One region of the Kosakonia sp. N21 genome, then DNA from elsewhere that is predicted to be linked to it. Evidence: predicted binding sites of a transcription regulator. Region 1 holds the regulator's gene; the other holds the start of a gene.
What was found. The regulator PurR, encoded in region 1, represses purine synthesis genes. The targets are predictions, from matches to a motif close to CANGCAAACGTTTGCNTG.
Positions count from the first base shown of each region.

Region 2: the regulator PurR is predicted to act here: its motif matches at 3,669-3,686, upstream of ACQ3G7_RS17920 (amino acid aminotransferase).

Region 1 is NZ_JBOBHR010000005.1:219,916-227,773, reverse strand. Features, by position in the region: gene mdtK (MdtK family multidrug efflux MATE transporter) at 1-135, opposite strand, end outside; gene ACQ3G7_RS14165 (riboflavin synthase subunit alpha) at 455-1,099, shown strand; gene cfa (cyclopropane fatty acyl phospholipid synthase) at 1,167-2,315, opposite strand; gene punC (purine nucleoside transporter PunC) at 2,615-3,814, opposite strand; partial or broken gene punR (DNA-binding transcriptional activator PunR) at 3,928-4,862, shown strand; gene purR (HTH-type transcriptional repressor PurR) at 4,859-5,884, opposite strand; gene cydH (cytochrome bd-I oxidase subunit CydH) at 6,182-6,271, shown strand; gene ACQ3G7_RS14135 (MFS transporter) at 6,443-7,612, shown strand; gene sodB (superoxide dismutase [Fe]) at 7,646-7,858, opposite strand, start outside.
Region 2 is NZ_JBOBHR010000007.1:161,550-169,407, forward strand. Features, by position in the region: gene ldtD (L,D-transpeptidase) at 1-960, shown strand, start outside; gene mepK (peptidoglycan L,D-endopeptidase MepK) at 1,149-1,697, shown strand; gene ACQ3G7_RS17915 (MBL fold metallo-hydrolase) at 1,725-2,372, shown strand; gene ACQ3G7_RS17920 (amino acid aminotransferase) at 2,415-3,605, opposite strand; gene ompF (porin OmpF) at 3,793-4,887, opposite strand; gene asnS (asparagine--tRNA ligase) at 5,499-6,899, opposite strand; gene pncB (nicotinate phosphoribosyltransferase) at 7,059-7,858, opposite strand, start outside.

The DNA.
Region 1 (7,858 bases):
GGCCATATCCGTGGCGCTATAGCCACCCGCCATTACCGTATCAACGAAGCCCATTGCAGTCTGGGCGACCTGCGCAACAATGACCGGCAAGGCGAGTGCCAGTAACTGACGCGCTTCTGTAACATACTTCTGCACGAGAACACCTTTATATTGTTTTGTAGTTATAAGAGAGAATGGAACAACTGTTCAGGAAGGAGTTTTTCCTTGTGCTAAAAACGATGCCGCACTGCGATAAATGCGGCATGTGTTCAAATATTACCTGTTAAGCCCCGCTTTTGCCATGTTAACCCTGCATCAATGCTTTCTTGCCGCACGCAGCCCGTTGTTCATCTTATCGTCATCCGTCCGGGAAAACGCGCAGCGGCGGGATTGAGACTGGCAAGGGCAATTTCCACCTGTTATTGTGCGTAAAGAACACGGTAACGCCGTATGAATGGGAACAGGAGTGGTAGGTATGTTTACTGGTATTGTACAGGGCACGGCAAAACTGGTGTCTATTGATGATAAACCCAATTTCCGCACCCACGTCGTTGAACTTCCTGAGCATATGCTTGAGGGCATCGAAACCGGTGCTTCCATCGCGAACAATGGCTGTTGTCTGACCGTGACGGCCATCGACGGCAGTCATATTAGTTTCGATTTAATGAAAGAAACGTTGCGTATTACCAACCTGGGCGAGTTGGGCATTGGTGATGCGGTAAACGTGGAACGCGCGGCGAAGTTCAGTGATGAAATTGGCGGGCATCTGATGTCTGGCCATATTATGACCACTGCGGAAATCGTCAAAATCCTCACCTCGGAAAATAATCGCCAGATTTGGTTCAAGGTGTCGGATCCGGCATTGATGAAATACATCCTGTATAAAGGCTTTATCGGTATTGACGGCATCAGCCTGACGGTGGGGGAAGTGACCAGCAGCCGTTTCTGCGTGCACCTGATCCCGGAGACGCTGCAACGCACCACGCTCGGAGCCAAAAAACTGGGGCAGCGCGTCAATATTGAAATCGATCCGCAAACGCAGGCGGTTGTCGATACCGTTGAGCGCGTACTGGCGGCGAAAGAGGCTGCTGCTGTCTCTGCTGCGATTAGCGAAGAGTAATGGCTTCCCGACGGGGAAAATAAAAAAGGCCGCACATTTGCCGTGCGGCCTTCTTTTATGGCGGGGATCAGCGCGCCACGCGCAATCCCCGTTCAATACCCCGACTGAAGACCACCTGCCAGAGCTGGATATCCCGCGAGCGAAACGCGCCTGCGCAGGCGTTCAGATAGTAGCTGAACATCCGTTTAAACCGTTCGGAGTAGTTATCGGCAATCTCCGGCCACGCGGTAAGAAAACGCGTATACCACGCCATCAACGTGCGGTCATAATCGGCGCCAAAGTTATGCCAGTCTTCCAGCACGAAATGCGCTTCGCTGGCGTCGGCAATCTGGCGTACGGAAGGCAGACAACCGTTAGGGAAAATGTAACGGTCAATCCACGGATCAACATTGTGATCGGTACGTTTAGAGCCAATGGTATGCAGCAGGAAAATGCCATCGGGTTTGAGATTACGATCCACCACGCTGAAATAGGTCGCATAGTTTTTCGGCCCGACATGTTCAAACATACCGACAGAAATAATGCGATCAAACTGGTCATTCATGTCGCGGTAATCCTGCAGGCGGATCTCCACATCCAGGCCTTCACACCGCCGTTGCGCCAGCTTTTGTTGCTCGGCGGAAATGGTGACGCCCACCACGCTGACGCCGTAATTCTGCGCCATAAATTGCGCCAGCCCGCCCCATCCGCAGCCAATATCCAGCACACGCATGCCCGGTCTTAACTGCAGTTTTTCACAGCAAAGCCTCAGTTTAGCGTGCTGTGCGTCGTCAAGGGTGTCGGCCTCTTTCCAGTAGGCGCAAGAGTATTGCATCTGTGGATCCAGCATGCGGGTAAACAGGTCATTACCGAGATCGTAATGCTCTTTACCGACAATCCAGGCCCGTTTCTTACTCTGCAGATTAAATAATCTTGCTCCGGCAATGCGGAGAGTGTCTTTCAGGTGGTGCGGGAGTTGGCTTTCCAGGCCGGCGCGGAGAACTTTGGTGAAGAAGATGTCCAGCCGATCGCAATCCCACCAGCCGTCCATATAACTTTCGCCGAGTCCGAGCGAACCTTCCTGTAAAACGCGTTTGAAAAAATCAGGATTTTTCACCTGAATATCTGATGCTGCGGGGCCATTAACCTGGATACCGGCGCGGCTCAGCAGTTCGTTTGCTATACGGAACCAATTATCATCCCGTACGCTGACTTCTTCTATACACGATGAACTCATAACTTCTCCATCACTAACCAGTGATCAGAACCTTCAAACAGCGTAGACGCTTTTTCGGGCTTGTGAGAAATCTCACGGTTTTCGCCGTGAGGCTGATATCCGACGTAGAACAGAGGAAGGGAGAGAACCCTTGCCGAAAGGCCTTCCATGGTGAAACGGGCGTAATCCGACGCCCGTTACTTCATAATATTTATCGTATTTATAAAACAGCGAAATTTAGTATAGGCTTCAATATCAGGTGATTCAACAGAAAACTGTTAGCATGCTAATCAGTGACTTAGAGATAATCGCCGAAGCGACTATCCCCGTGAAGACGCCGGTGTGGTGGCTTCTTTCGCATACCCGCGATGCGGTTGCCGCTGCAGACGGTATCCCAGCGTCGCCAGCAACACCATCGACAGCATGACGCTGGTGGTAGTGAGCAACGGCGTGGCGATAAGCCATGAGACCACCAGGCTTGCAAGGAAGCACAGCCCAAGTTGCAGGGTATTTTGCAACGCGGCGGCACGTCCGGTTGCCTGCGGAAAAGGGCGTAATGCCTGGGCAACCACGATGGGATAAATGGCGCCATTGGCCATTGCCATAAAGCAGAACGGGATCAACAGCGCGGTCAGCGACACGTTCGGCATAAAGCCGACCGCCCAGGTGGCAATCACGCTCAGGGCAAACGCGCTTAGCAACCAGGGAAGCAGTCGCTCGCCTTGCCACTTCTGTAGCGCAGCGCGGCAACCGTAACCCCCCACCAGAAACGCAATGGTCTGCGGTACATAGCTAAGGCCGATCGCAGAGGGGCCATACCCCATCTCGTGCAGGATAAACGGTGAGCCGGTCAGCCAGGCGAAGAAACTGGCGGAACAGGCCGCATAGATAATCACATTGCCGCGATAGTCGCGGGCACGCAGTAGATCCATAAAGGTCAGTGGCTGCTCATCATGCGCTGTTGCCTTTACTGACGGTTTCAGGCGTAACGCCGGGATCATCAACACCAACGTAATCACCAGCAGCGTGGCAAAGATTGCCTGCCAACTGAGATGCGCAAGGATCCACGCGCCGAGCAGGGGGGCCAGTGCGGGTGTCAGCCCGACCAGCGGCATAATGGTGGCGAAAATGCGGTTAACGCGGTGTGACGGGTAATAATCCGTGACCAGCGCCTGCCAGCTTACGGTTGCAGCACAGACCCCTACAGCCTGTACAAAACGCAGCACCAGTAACAGCGTGGCGTCCCGCACCCATAATGTTCCCAGACAGCCAACGGCGAAAATCCCCAGACCGGTTAACAAAATCGGTTTGCGTCCATAGCGATCCGATAACGGTCCCCACAGCAGTTGTGCAACGGCAAACCCGGCCAGAAACAGGCTCAATGTGGCGCTGACCACCGCGGAGGAGGTCTCTAAATCTTGCTGAATGGCGCTGAAAGCGGGCAGGTACATGTCGGTGGCTAAAAAGCCCAGCACGCTTAATCCCGCGAGCCAGACTAAAAATCCTTTGCCAGGTTGCATTGTGGTATCTCTTCTTTGTGCAGGTTATCAGGGTTGTCGAGTGTAAGGAGTGCATTCCTCCTTGTGAAACGCTAATATTTGCGCAGTGGTTTCAAATTTTTTGCAGGCAGATTATGTGGTCAGAATATTCGCTGGAAGTGGTAGATGCTGTCGCACGTAACGGCAGTTTTAGCGGTGCAGCTCAGGAGTTGCACCGTGTTCCTTCTGCCGTCAGCTATACCGTAAGGCAACTGGAAGAGTGGCTGGCGGTTCCGCTGTTTGAACGACGTCACCGCGATGTGGAGTTAACTCCCGCTGGCGTCTGGTTTTTGAAAGAAGGACGTTCTGTTATCAAAAAAATGCAGGTCACCCGCCAACAGTGCCAGCAGATTGCCAATGGCTGGCGCGGGCAACTGGCGATTGCGGTGGACAACATTGTCAGGCCCGAACGCACGCGGCAGTTGATCGTCGATTTTTATCGTCACTTTAGCGATGTGGAGCTACAGGTTTACCAGGAAGTGTTTAACGGCGTCTGGGATGCGCTGGCCGACGGGCGTGTTGAACTGGCTATTGGCGCAACGCAAGCCATTCCTGTCGGCGGGCGCTATGCTTTTCGCGATATGGGTATGCTGAGCTGGAAATGTGTGGTTTCTCGCCGACACCCGCTGGCGGCGCTACCTGGCCCGTTAAGCGATGAGACGTTACGTAACTGGCCTTCGCTGATACAGGAAGATACGTCGCGCTCGTTACCGAAGCGTATTACCTGGCTACTGGATAATCAGAAACGGGTGATGGTGCCGGACTGGAAATCATCCGAAGCCTGTCTGTCAGCAGGGTTATGCGTGGGAATGGTCCCGGCGCATTTTGCCAGACCCTGGCTCGATCGTGGGGAGTGGGTGGCGCTGGAACTGGAAAATCCCTTCCCGGATGCCGCTTGTTGCCTGACGTGGCAGCAGAACGAGGCATCACCTGCACTGAACTGGCTTCTTGAGTACCTGGGGGACAGTGAAACGCTGAATCGGGAATGGCTGCGGGAGCCGGAATAAGGGCTCCCGCAAAAGGGGATTAACGGCGGTAATCGCGGAACGGACCATCGGCGACCGAGCGGCGCTCGATCAGGCGCGGATGCACTTCGATGGATTGCGACTCTTCGCGCTTATTCACAATACGGTCAAGCAGCATGGTAAATGCGGTTTCACCCAGCGAATCTTTCGGCTGGTGTATTGTGGTCAGTGATGGCGTGAAGAAGCGGGAGTTACGCACGTTGTCATAACCGATCACCGAAATATCCTGCGGGACGCGCAATCCCATTTCGTCCGCAGCGCACAGCGCACCCATGGCCATAATATCGCCGCCGCAGAAGACGGCCGTCGGGCGATGCGTCTGCGCAAGGATCTGCTGCATGGCGCGATAACCGGATTCGGGTTCAAAGTCGCCCTGAACGATCCAGTTTTCCGGTACGGAAATGGTGGCTTCTTCCATTGCTTTCATAAAACCGGCAAGACGACCCGCACCGGTGTTGCGCTCAAGCGGACCCGGGATCACACCGATATCGCGGTGACCGCGTTCGATCAGATAACGCCCGGCCATATAACCGCCTTCAAAGGCGTTATCAATCACCGTATCGGTAAAGTCGGCTTTGGCTTCGCCCCAGTCCATAACGACCATCGGGATATGGCGATACTCTTCCAGCATGCTCAGTAAGGATTCCGGATACTCGGAACACATGACCAGCAGGCCATCTACGCGCTTTTGCGCCATCATCGACAAATAAGCGCGCTGTTTTTCCAGGTTATTCCAGGCATTACCGAGGATCAGGGTATAGCCTTTCTGGAAGCATTTCTTCTCAACAGCCTCAATGATTTCGGCAAAATAGGCTGCTTCGCTGCTGGTGGCCAGCAGGCCAATCGATTTGGTGTGATTCACCTTCAGGCTGCGCGCCACGGCGCTCGGTGAATAATGCAGCTCTTTGATCGCCGCCCACACGGCATTGCGCGTCTCTTCGGCGACAAAACGTGTCTTGTTAATTACATGTGATACGGTTGTGGTGGAAACGTTTGCTCGCTTCGCTACGTCTTTGATCGTTGCCATCAGATGTCACTCCAGACCATATCTCAAGCTCCTGATAATACATAAGGTAAACGTTTGCCTTCAATCACCCTGTACCCATGATCGGGGGTGCGGTACGCCGGGAAAAAGACACTGGACGTCAGGAGGGGAGTCAATGGCCGGTACGCTAATAAATTTAGCGTCGAATTTTGTCTGATCTTGAGCAAAAGGGGAAGTGATAAAACGTCTGACGTGCTAATTCCTGCAAGATTTTTACGTTTATTTGTGCAAAAATGCGCTATCTCACTTTTTGTGTGGAAATTAAAACGGAGAAAATTGATGAGCACCGACCTGAAGTATTCACTGTTCACTACCGTCATCGTGCTGAGCCTGATCGTTTTCGGCGCCCTGACCGCTGCACTGCATTGATCCCGCGCGAGGGGGAACCGGTTTCTCCCTCCGTTTTCGTTTCCCCGCATTGTTATCAATTCTGCAATACTCTTTTGTCATTCCGCTAACGGCAGTTTTTTGTGATTGATGTCATACTTTTGACTTCTGCGACAGTGTCCCGAAGCGACACGGCTTTTCCGGAGTCAGTTTATGAAAATGAATTTCCCTTTGCTCGCCCTGGCGATTGGCGCCTTTGGCATCGGTACGACCGAGTTCTCCCCAATGGGATTACTGCCGGTGATTGCCCGCGGCGTTGACGTTTCTATCCCGGCGGCGGGGATGCTGATTAGCGCCTACGCTGTCGGCGTAATGGTCGGTGCACCGTTAATGACGTTGCTGCTTTCTCATCGTGGCAGACGCAACGCGCTGATTTTTTTGATGGCGATTTTTACGCTGGGTAACGTGTTGTCGGCGATTGCGCCGAATTACGCCACCCTGATGCTGGCGCGTATCGTAACCAGTCTCAATCACGGCGCATTCTTTGGCCTGGGATCGGTGGTTGCTGCAAGCGTTGTCGCCAAAGAAAAGCAAGCCAGCGCCGTCGCCACCATGTTTATGGGGCTAACCATCGCCAATATCGGCGGTGTGCCGGCTGCGACCTGGCTGGGTGAAACCATTGGCTGGCGCATGTCGTTTATGGCTACCGCAGCGCTGGGTATTGTGGCGATGTTGAGTCTGTTCTTCTCGCTGCCGAAAGGCGGCGCCGGGGAACGCCCGGAGGTGCGTAAAGAGCTGGCGGTGCTGATGCGCCCGCAGGTTTTGTCCGCGCTGCTGACCACGGTGCTGGGGGCAGGGGCGATGTTCACGCTCTATACCTATATTTCACCGGTTCTGCGAACCATTACCGATGCGACACCCGTCTTTATTACGGCAATGCTGGTACTGATTGGCGTTGGGTTCTCCATCGGCAACTATCTTGGCGGTAAACTGGCGGATCGGTCCGTGACCGGTACGCTTAAAGGCTTTTTGGTGCTGTTGATTGCCATCATGCTGGCTATCCCGTTTCTTGCACAGAGCGCGATCGGCGCGGCGGTCAGCATGGTGGTCTGGGGGGCAGCGACTTTCGCCGTGGTGCCGCCGTTGCAAATGCGGGTCATGCGTGTGGCGCATGAAGCTCCGGGCCTGTCCTCTTCCGTGAACATTGGCGCATTTAACCTGGGGAACGCATTGGGTGCCGCAGCCGGTGGGGCGGTGATATCCGGTGGTCTGGGTTATAGCTTTGTGCCGGTGATGGGGGCGATTATCGCGGGTCTTGGCCTGTTGGTGGTGCTCTTTTCGGGACGTGCTCAGCCAGAACGTGCCTGCGCAGCAGCAGAATAATAATCAGGAGGGGTTTCCCCCTCCTGGTGAGATTTATGCAGCGAGATTTTTCGCCACAAAGTCCCAGTTTACCAGCGCCCAGAAGTGCTCCAGATAGTTCGGACGGGCGTTACGGTAATCGATGTAATAGGCATGTTCCCAGACATCAACGGTCAGCAACGGCGTGGCATCCGTCGTCAGCGGTGTACCCGCGTTAGATGTTGACACAATTGCCAGTTCGCCATCCGCCTTCTTCACCAGCCACGT
Region 2 (7,858 bases), on a different contig from region 1:
GTTAGCCCGTCGGCTCAGCCGGTGAAAAAAACGCATGCAGCGGCTGCAGCGCGTGGTCCTTACGATCGTCAACTGGTCGAAGCGGTAAAACGCTTTCAGTCCTGGCAGGGGCTGCATGCGGACGGGGTGATCGGTCAGTCAACGCGTGACTGGCTTAACGTCAGCCCGGCGCAACGTGCAGCTGTGCTGGCGCTGAATATTCAACGCCTCCGCTTGCTGCCTGGTAATCTCGCGACCGGAATTATGGTGAATATTCCGGAATATTCGCTGGTTTATTACCTGAACGGTAACCAGGTTCTGGCATCGAGGGTGATTGTCGGCCGACCCGATCGTAAGACGCCGATGATGAGCAGCGCGCTGAATAATGTCGTGGTCAACCCACCGTGGAATGTTCCGCCAACGCTGGCGCGAAAAGACATTCTGCCGAAAGTGTGGAATGACCCAGGCTACCTTGAACGCCATGGCTATACTGTGCTGCGTGGCTGGAACAGCAAAGAAGCGATCGATCCTTCTATGGTGGATTGGGCGACGATTACGCCATCAAACCTGCCTTTCCGGTTCCAGCAGGCACCTGGTGCGCAGAATTCGCTGGGTCGCTATAAGTTCAATATGCCGAGCTCTGACGCCATCTATTTGCACGATACACCGAACCATAACCTGTTCCAGAAAGAGGCGCGGGCATTGAGTTCAGGCTGTGTGCGCGTGAATAAAGCGTCTGAATTGGCGAATATGCTGCTGCAGGATGCGGGCTGGAATGACACGCGCATTTCCGATGCGTTAAAGCAGGGGGATACCCGTTACGTTAATATCCGTCAGGATATTCCGGTCAATTTCTATTATTTGACGGCGTTTGTCGGGGCTGATGGCCGCACGCAGTATCGTACAGATATTTACAATTATGATCTGACGGCGCGATCCGGCGCACAAATCCTGCCAAAAGCGGAGCAATTAATCAGGTAAATGAAGCAGTTCGTAAAATAACGTTGTCGTAAGAAAAGGTGAAAAACGGGTCAGGTAAGCTACAGAGCCCGTATTTGCTGGGATGAGGCAACCTTGACGTGGACTTTGATGCCCGGTAAGGTGCCTCTCGTGCGCATAAAAGTGCATAAATTACGTTCAATTTTATGTTGCCTGAAGACCTGATTATCATGGATAAATTTGACGCTAATCGTCGCAAACTGCTTGCGTTAGGTGGAGTCGCTCTCGGCGCATCCTTCCTGCCGACGCAGGCATTTGCCACCCTTTCTACTCCGCGCCCGCGTATTCTGACGCTTAATAATCTTCATACCGGAGAATCTATTAAAGCCGAGTTTTTCGACGGCAGGGGCTATATTCAGGATGAATTAGCAAAACTTAACCACTTTTTCCGTGATTACCGCGCGAATAAGATCAAAAGCATCGATCCTGGTCTGTTTGACCAGCTATATCGTCTGCAGGGGCTGTTAGGAACACGCAAACCTGTGCAACTCGTTTCTGGTTATCGTTCTGTTGATACCAATAATGAACTTCGCGAGCACAGCCGTGGAGTAGCGAAAAAAAGTTATCACACCAAAGGCCAGGCCATGGATTTCCATATCGAAGGGATTTCTCTGAGCAATATTCGCAAAGCTGCGTTATCTCTGCGCGCGGGTGGTGTAGGATATTACCCCAGCAGCAATTTTGTGCATATTGATACCGGGCCGCTTCGGCACTGGTAAACCTCAGGCCTGAGCTACAGGAGCAGCATGAACTATCGTATTATTCCGGTTACCGCATTCTCCCAGAACTGTTCGCTTGTCTGGTGTGAACAAACCCAACTCGCCGCCGTGGTCGATCCCGGCGGTGATGCTGAGCGTATTATTCAGGAAGTGGATGCTTCCGGCCTGACGCTCACGCAAATCCTGCTGACGCATGGTCATCTCGATCACGTTGGCGCGGCGGCTGAAGTGGCGCAGCATTATGGTGTGCCCATTATAGGCCCGGAAAAACAAGATGAGTTCTGGCTGCAAGGCTTACCGGCGCAGAGCCGGATGTTCGGCCTTGATGATTGTCAGCCGCTGACGCCGGATCGCTGGCTGGATGAAGGCGATACGGTCAGCGTGGGCAAAGTGAGTTTACAGGTATTGCACTGCCCGGGGCATACGCCGGGTCACGTGGTGTTCTTCGATGCGCAATCGCGTTTGCTGATTTCCGGCGACGTGGTGTTTAAAGGCGGCGTAGGGCGCAGCGATTTCCCGCAGGGCAACCATGCGCAACTGATTGACTCCATCAAACGCAAACTGTTGCCGCTTGGCGATGACGTGACCTTTATCCCCGGTCATGGCCCCCTGTCGACGCTGGGTGATGAACGGCTGCATAACCCGTTCTTGCAGGATGAGCTTCCTGTCTGGTAAATAAAAAAGGGTCGCCGTGGCGACCCTTTTTTTCAGCGCTGATTACAGCACTGCAACGATGGCTTCACACAACGGCGCCATATTGTCCGGCGTCATGCCCGCGACGTTAATACGCCCGGATGCCACAGCGTAAATACCAAACTCTTCACGCAGACGCAGCACCTGATCTTTGGTCAGGCCGCTGAATGAGAACATGCCATTCTGTTTCGTGATAAAGCTGAAATCACGATCCGCGCCTTTTTCCTGCAGCGTATTCACAAACAGCAGACGCATACGCTGGATACGCTGGCGCATATCGGTCAGCTCCTGTTCCCAGATTGCGCGCAGGGCTTCATTGCTGAGGATCGTCGCCACCACGGAAGCGCCATGCGCTGGTGGGTTAGAGTAGTTCGCACGAATGACCGATTTCATCTGGCTGAAGGCGCGGTCGGCGCTTTCTGCATCGGCACAGACCAGCGTACAGGCACCGACACGCTCATTGTACAGACCAAAGTTTTTCGAGAACGAACTGGCAACCAGCAACTCTTTATGCAGCGCAGCAAATGCGCGCAACCCTTCTGCGTCTTCTTCCAGACCGCGGGCAAATCCCTGGTAAGCAAAGTCAAACAGAGGCAGCCAGCCTTTTTCAACGGACAGCTTCGCCAGCGTCTCCCACTGTTCAAGCGTTGGATCAATACCGGTCGGGTTATGGCAGCAGCCGTGGAACAGCACCACGTCGCCCGCTTGTGCGTTATTCAGGCTGGCCAGCAGACCGTCGAAGTCCAGCGCGTGATTCTGCGCGTCGTAGTAAGTGTATTCGCACACTTCCAGACCGGCAGAGTTGAAGACGCCTTTATGGTTCGGCCAGCTTGGGTTGCTTACCCATATGCGTTTTGCAGAGGTATTTTTGGCGAGGAAATCCGCCGCTACGCGCAGACCACCTGTACCACCTGGGGTTTGTGCTGTGCGTGCACGTTTGTCGTTGATAATCGCGCTGCCTTTGCCGAACAGCAGTTCCTGGGTGCAACGGCCAAATTCAGGAATACCGTCGATGCCGAGGTAATTTTTGGTGGTCTCATTTTCCAGCAGATAAAGTTCCGCTTTTTTTACGCTGGTCAGCACCGGGGTCTTGCCGGTTTCATCTTTATAGACGCCGATCCCTAAGTTGATTTTATTGGGGCGTTCATCGGCGCGAAACAGATCGGCCAGACCCAGAATAGGATCGGCAGGAGCGGCGGTTATATTCTCAAACATGACGAGGTTCCATTTTGATGACAGAAGGGAGATCCGCTATCAGGTTAACGGGAGATACGGGAATTGCCAACCGTTTGCGATAAAAAGCGCGATACTTTTCAAAAGTCATCACTCTTTATATCGCAGACATAAAAAAACAGGGCCGTAGCCCTGTTTGATATGCATATAACAGTCGAGGGGTGACTGATTAGAACTGGTAAACGATACCAACGGCAACGGTGTCGTCAGAGTTGATGCCCAGTTTGTTGTCTTTGTCGATCTGGTTGATCTGGTAATCAACATAGGTAGACATGTTTTTGTTGAAGTAGTAAGTTGCGCCCACTTCGATGTAGTTGATGAAATCTTCGCTACCAACACCTGCCACATCTTTCGCTTTAGATTTGTAGTAAGCGATGGACGGACGCAGACCGAAGTCGAACTGGTACTGGGCTACAATAGAGAAGTCCTGAGTTTTGTTCAGGTAACCGCTAGTAGAATCGTCGTCACCCGGAAGTGTGGTGCTCAGGCGGGTAGCATTACGGGTTTCACCGTACAGAGCTGCCAGGTAGATGTTGTTCGCATCATATTTCAGACCAGTTGCCCACTGCTCAGCTTTTTCGCCAGAAGTGCCGTAATTGGTGTTAGCCTGCTGATTATTGGTGCGGTCAGCTGCGCCGTAAGCACCAACGATGCCGAAGCCCTGGAAGTCATAACTTACAGAAGTCGCCCAGCCATCGCCGTTGGAACGAGTTACGTTACCAGCGCGATCGTTTTTACCCAGATACTGAACGCCAAAGTTCAGACCATCAACCAGGCCGAAGAAGTTGGTGTTACGGTAAGTCGCCAGACCACCGTTACGGCCAGAGAAGAAGTTATCGCTGTTGCTGGTATCGCCACCGAATTCCGGCAGCATATCGGTCACGCTGATAGCATCGTATACCAGACCGAGGTTACGACCGTAGTCGAAAGAACCTGCGTCGCCAAATTTCAGACCAGCAAATGCCAGACGGGTTTTGTTGTCAGTCTGAGCATCTGAGCCTTCAGAGTTGTTGCCCTGGAAGTTGTATTCCCAACGGCCGTAACCAGTCAACTGATCGTTGATTTTGGTTTCGCCTTTGAAGCCCAGACGAGCGTAGGTTTTGTCGCCGTCGTTATCAGTGTTGTCAGAGAAGTAATGCAGACCTACAGCTTTACCGTAGATATCAACTTTGTTGCCATCTTTGTTATAGATTTCTGCAGCGTTAGCTGCACCCGCTACCAGCAGGGCAGGGATAACCACTGCCAGGATATTGCGCTTCATCATTATTTATTACCCTCATTGGTTTTTTTTAACACCTGCCACTGCCGCCAATAAATTCCGTCAATAAACATTTACGGAACTATTGATGAGAGTTTGGTGTCTTTCTGTGTCTGAAAGGCATCTTTCCAAACATGTCAGCGTTTCGCCACCCTGAAAGTGCTACAAATGTCTTAAAGCGGTAACAAAAAGAAATATTGTGTAAGAATTTATTAATTTTAGGGAACTTTGTGAACCACTTCATAATTCCGAACTGACTGCTGCTAAAAGCAGCATCTTCATTCCTATTTATATGAATTACTTATATTTAATTGAGATAACGGCTTTTCTTATCCCGGAATCCCTCTCATCCTGTATTTTCTTATAACTTGATTTAGCCATCCAGATGGCTGCTCTGTTTTTAACCAAACGTGCGAAATCACATGGAGGTAAAAATGGGCAACAACATCGGTGTTGATTTTTTGTACAGAGTGGTTCTAACCCAATTTGGTGCAGAAAATGAACGGGAAGGTAAGGAAGTGAGTAAAAATGTGTCTGCGTTGTGAACACTGGTTGATGCGGCAGAGATAAAGAAAAGGCCAGCGCTCAGGCTGGCCTTCATGTTCTTATCAGATCGATCAGAATGTCGCGCTGCGCGGTGTGCGCGGGAACGGGATCACGTCACGGACGTTCTGTACGCCGGTAACGTAGGCTATCAGGCGCTCAAAACCGAGACCGAAGCCGGCGTGCGGCACCGTGCCATAACGGCGCAGGTCGCGATACCACCAGTAGTCTTCTTTGTTCAGTCCCATCTCAGCCATACGGGCATCCAGAACATCCAGACGTTCTTCACGCTGAGAACCGCCGATGATTTCACCGATGCCCGGCGCCAGCACGTCCATCGCCGCCACGGTTTTCCCGTCATCGTTAAGGCGCATGTAGAACGCTTTGATATCTTTCGGGTAGTTTTTCACGACGACTGGCGCTTTAAAATGCTTCTCAGCCAGATAGCGTTCATGTTCAGAAGCCAGATCAACACCCCAGTACACCGGGTTTTCAAACGTCTCACCGCATTTCTCCAGAATGGCTACCGCATCGGTGTAATCCACCTGGGCGAAATCTGCTGCGATAAAGCGCTGCAGACGGCCAATGGCATCTTTGTCGACGCGTTCTTCGAAGAACTTCAGGTCATCCATACGCTCATCGAGGACGGCTTTAAAAGCATATTTCAGCATCGCTTCGGCCAGACGGGCGTTATCATCGAGATCGGCAAAAGCGATTTCCGGCTCCAGCATCCAGAACTCCGCCAGATGGCGGCTGGTGTTGGAGTTTTCCGCACGGAAGGTCGGACCGAAGGTATAGACTTTCGACAGTGCGCAGGCGTAGGTTTCGGCGTTCAACTGACCGGAAACGGTCAGGAAGGCCTCTTTGCCAAAGAAATCTTTGTCAAAGTCCACTTTACCTTCCGCTGTGCGCGGCAGGTTTTCCATATCCAGTGTGGAAACGCGGAACATTTCGCCAGCGCCTTCGGTATCGGAGGCGGTAATCAGCGGCGCGGAGACCCAGAAGAAACCCTGCTCATCAAAGAAACGATGCAGCGCTTGCGCCAGCGTATGACGAACGCGTGCGACGGCACCGATCAGGTTCGTACGCGGGCGCAGATGCGCGACTTCACGCAGATACTCGATGCTGTGGCGTTTCGCTGCCATCGGATAGGTATCCGGATCTTCAACCCAGCCGGTCACTTCAACGTGGGTTGCCTGAATTTCCAGACTCTGGCCTTCGCCCGGCGAAGCCACAACTTTACCGGTGACGATAACGGAGCAACCGGTGGTCAGACGCAGTACTTCGTCATTGTAATTGGGCAGAGAATTATTAATAACGGCCTGTACAGGATTAAAGCAGGAGCCGTCATAAACGGCGAGGAAGGAGATACCAGCTTTAGAATCTCGGCGGGTGCGTACCCATCCGCGTACGGTGACTTCGCTGTCAACGGCAACGCGGCTATGGAATACGTCGGCTACAGGCACAACGCTCATAATATTCTCTCTGTTAATAGTCGGAAAAAATAAACACTTGTCCGCCCGATAAGGGGGGATATCTATGTTACCTGGCATACGCCATCAGACAAGCAGAATTCGCAGGAACAATTAATAAATTGTCGGCAAAAAGAAGGGAGCCGTCTGGCTCCCGGGAGATTAGCTGGCTTTTTTGACCTGGGGCAGATCAAATGCTTTACGCAGTGCGCGGACAAACGCCTTGTCATGGCAGATGGTTTTCCCCGGACTGTCGGACAATTTCGCCACCGGTTTACCGTTGCACTCCACCAGTTTAATCACGATGTTCAGCGGCTTCACCTGGGGGATATCGCAGGTTAAGCGGGTGCCGATACCAAAACTAAGGTTAACGCGTGAGGCAAAGTGGCCATACAGATCGAGCGCTTTGTTCAGATCGAGGTTATCGGAGAACACCAGCGTTTTTGTCAGAGGGTTAATTCCCAGTTTCTCGTAGTGGGCGATGGCTTTCTCCCCCCATTCCACCGGGTCCCCGGAGTCATGGCGCAACCCCTGATAACGGGTAGCAAACTCCGGGCCAAAATCACGTAAAAAGGCATCCATGGTGATGCAATCGGTCAGCGCAATGCCTAATTGCGTTGGATACTCTTCCAGCCAGGCCGCCAGCGCAGCGCGTTGACTGGTGGCGAGATTTGGACTGATTTGCTGATGCGCCTGGAACCACTCATGTGCCTGGGTTCCCATTGGCGTTAATGACAACCGGCGCGCCAGATCGTAATTACTGGTGCCAACAAACCACGGTTCTTGCTGCAGTCGTTTAACAATCGCCTGCTGAACATCGCGGGAGAAACGGCGACGGGTGCCGAAATCCATCAGGCGAAAACGGGACATATCCTTTCCGGCCGTGCGCACAGCAAAATCCGCCAGTTTTGCTTCCAGATGCAGCAGAGCCTGCTCTACGCCCGCCTGAGGCGAACGGCAGC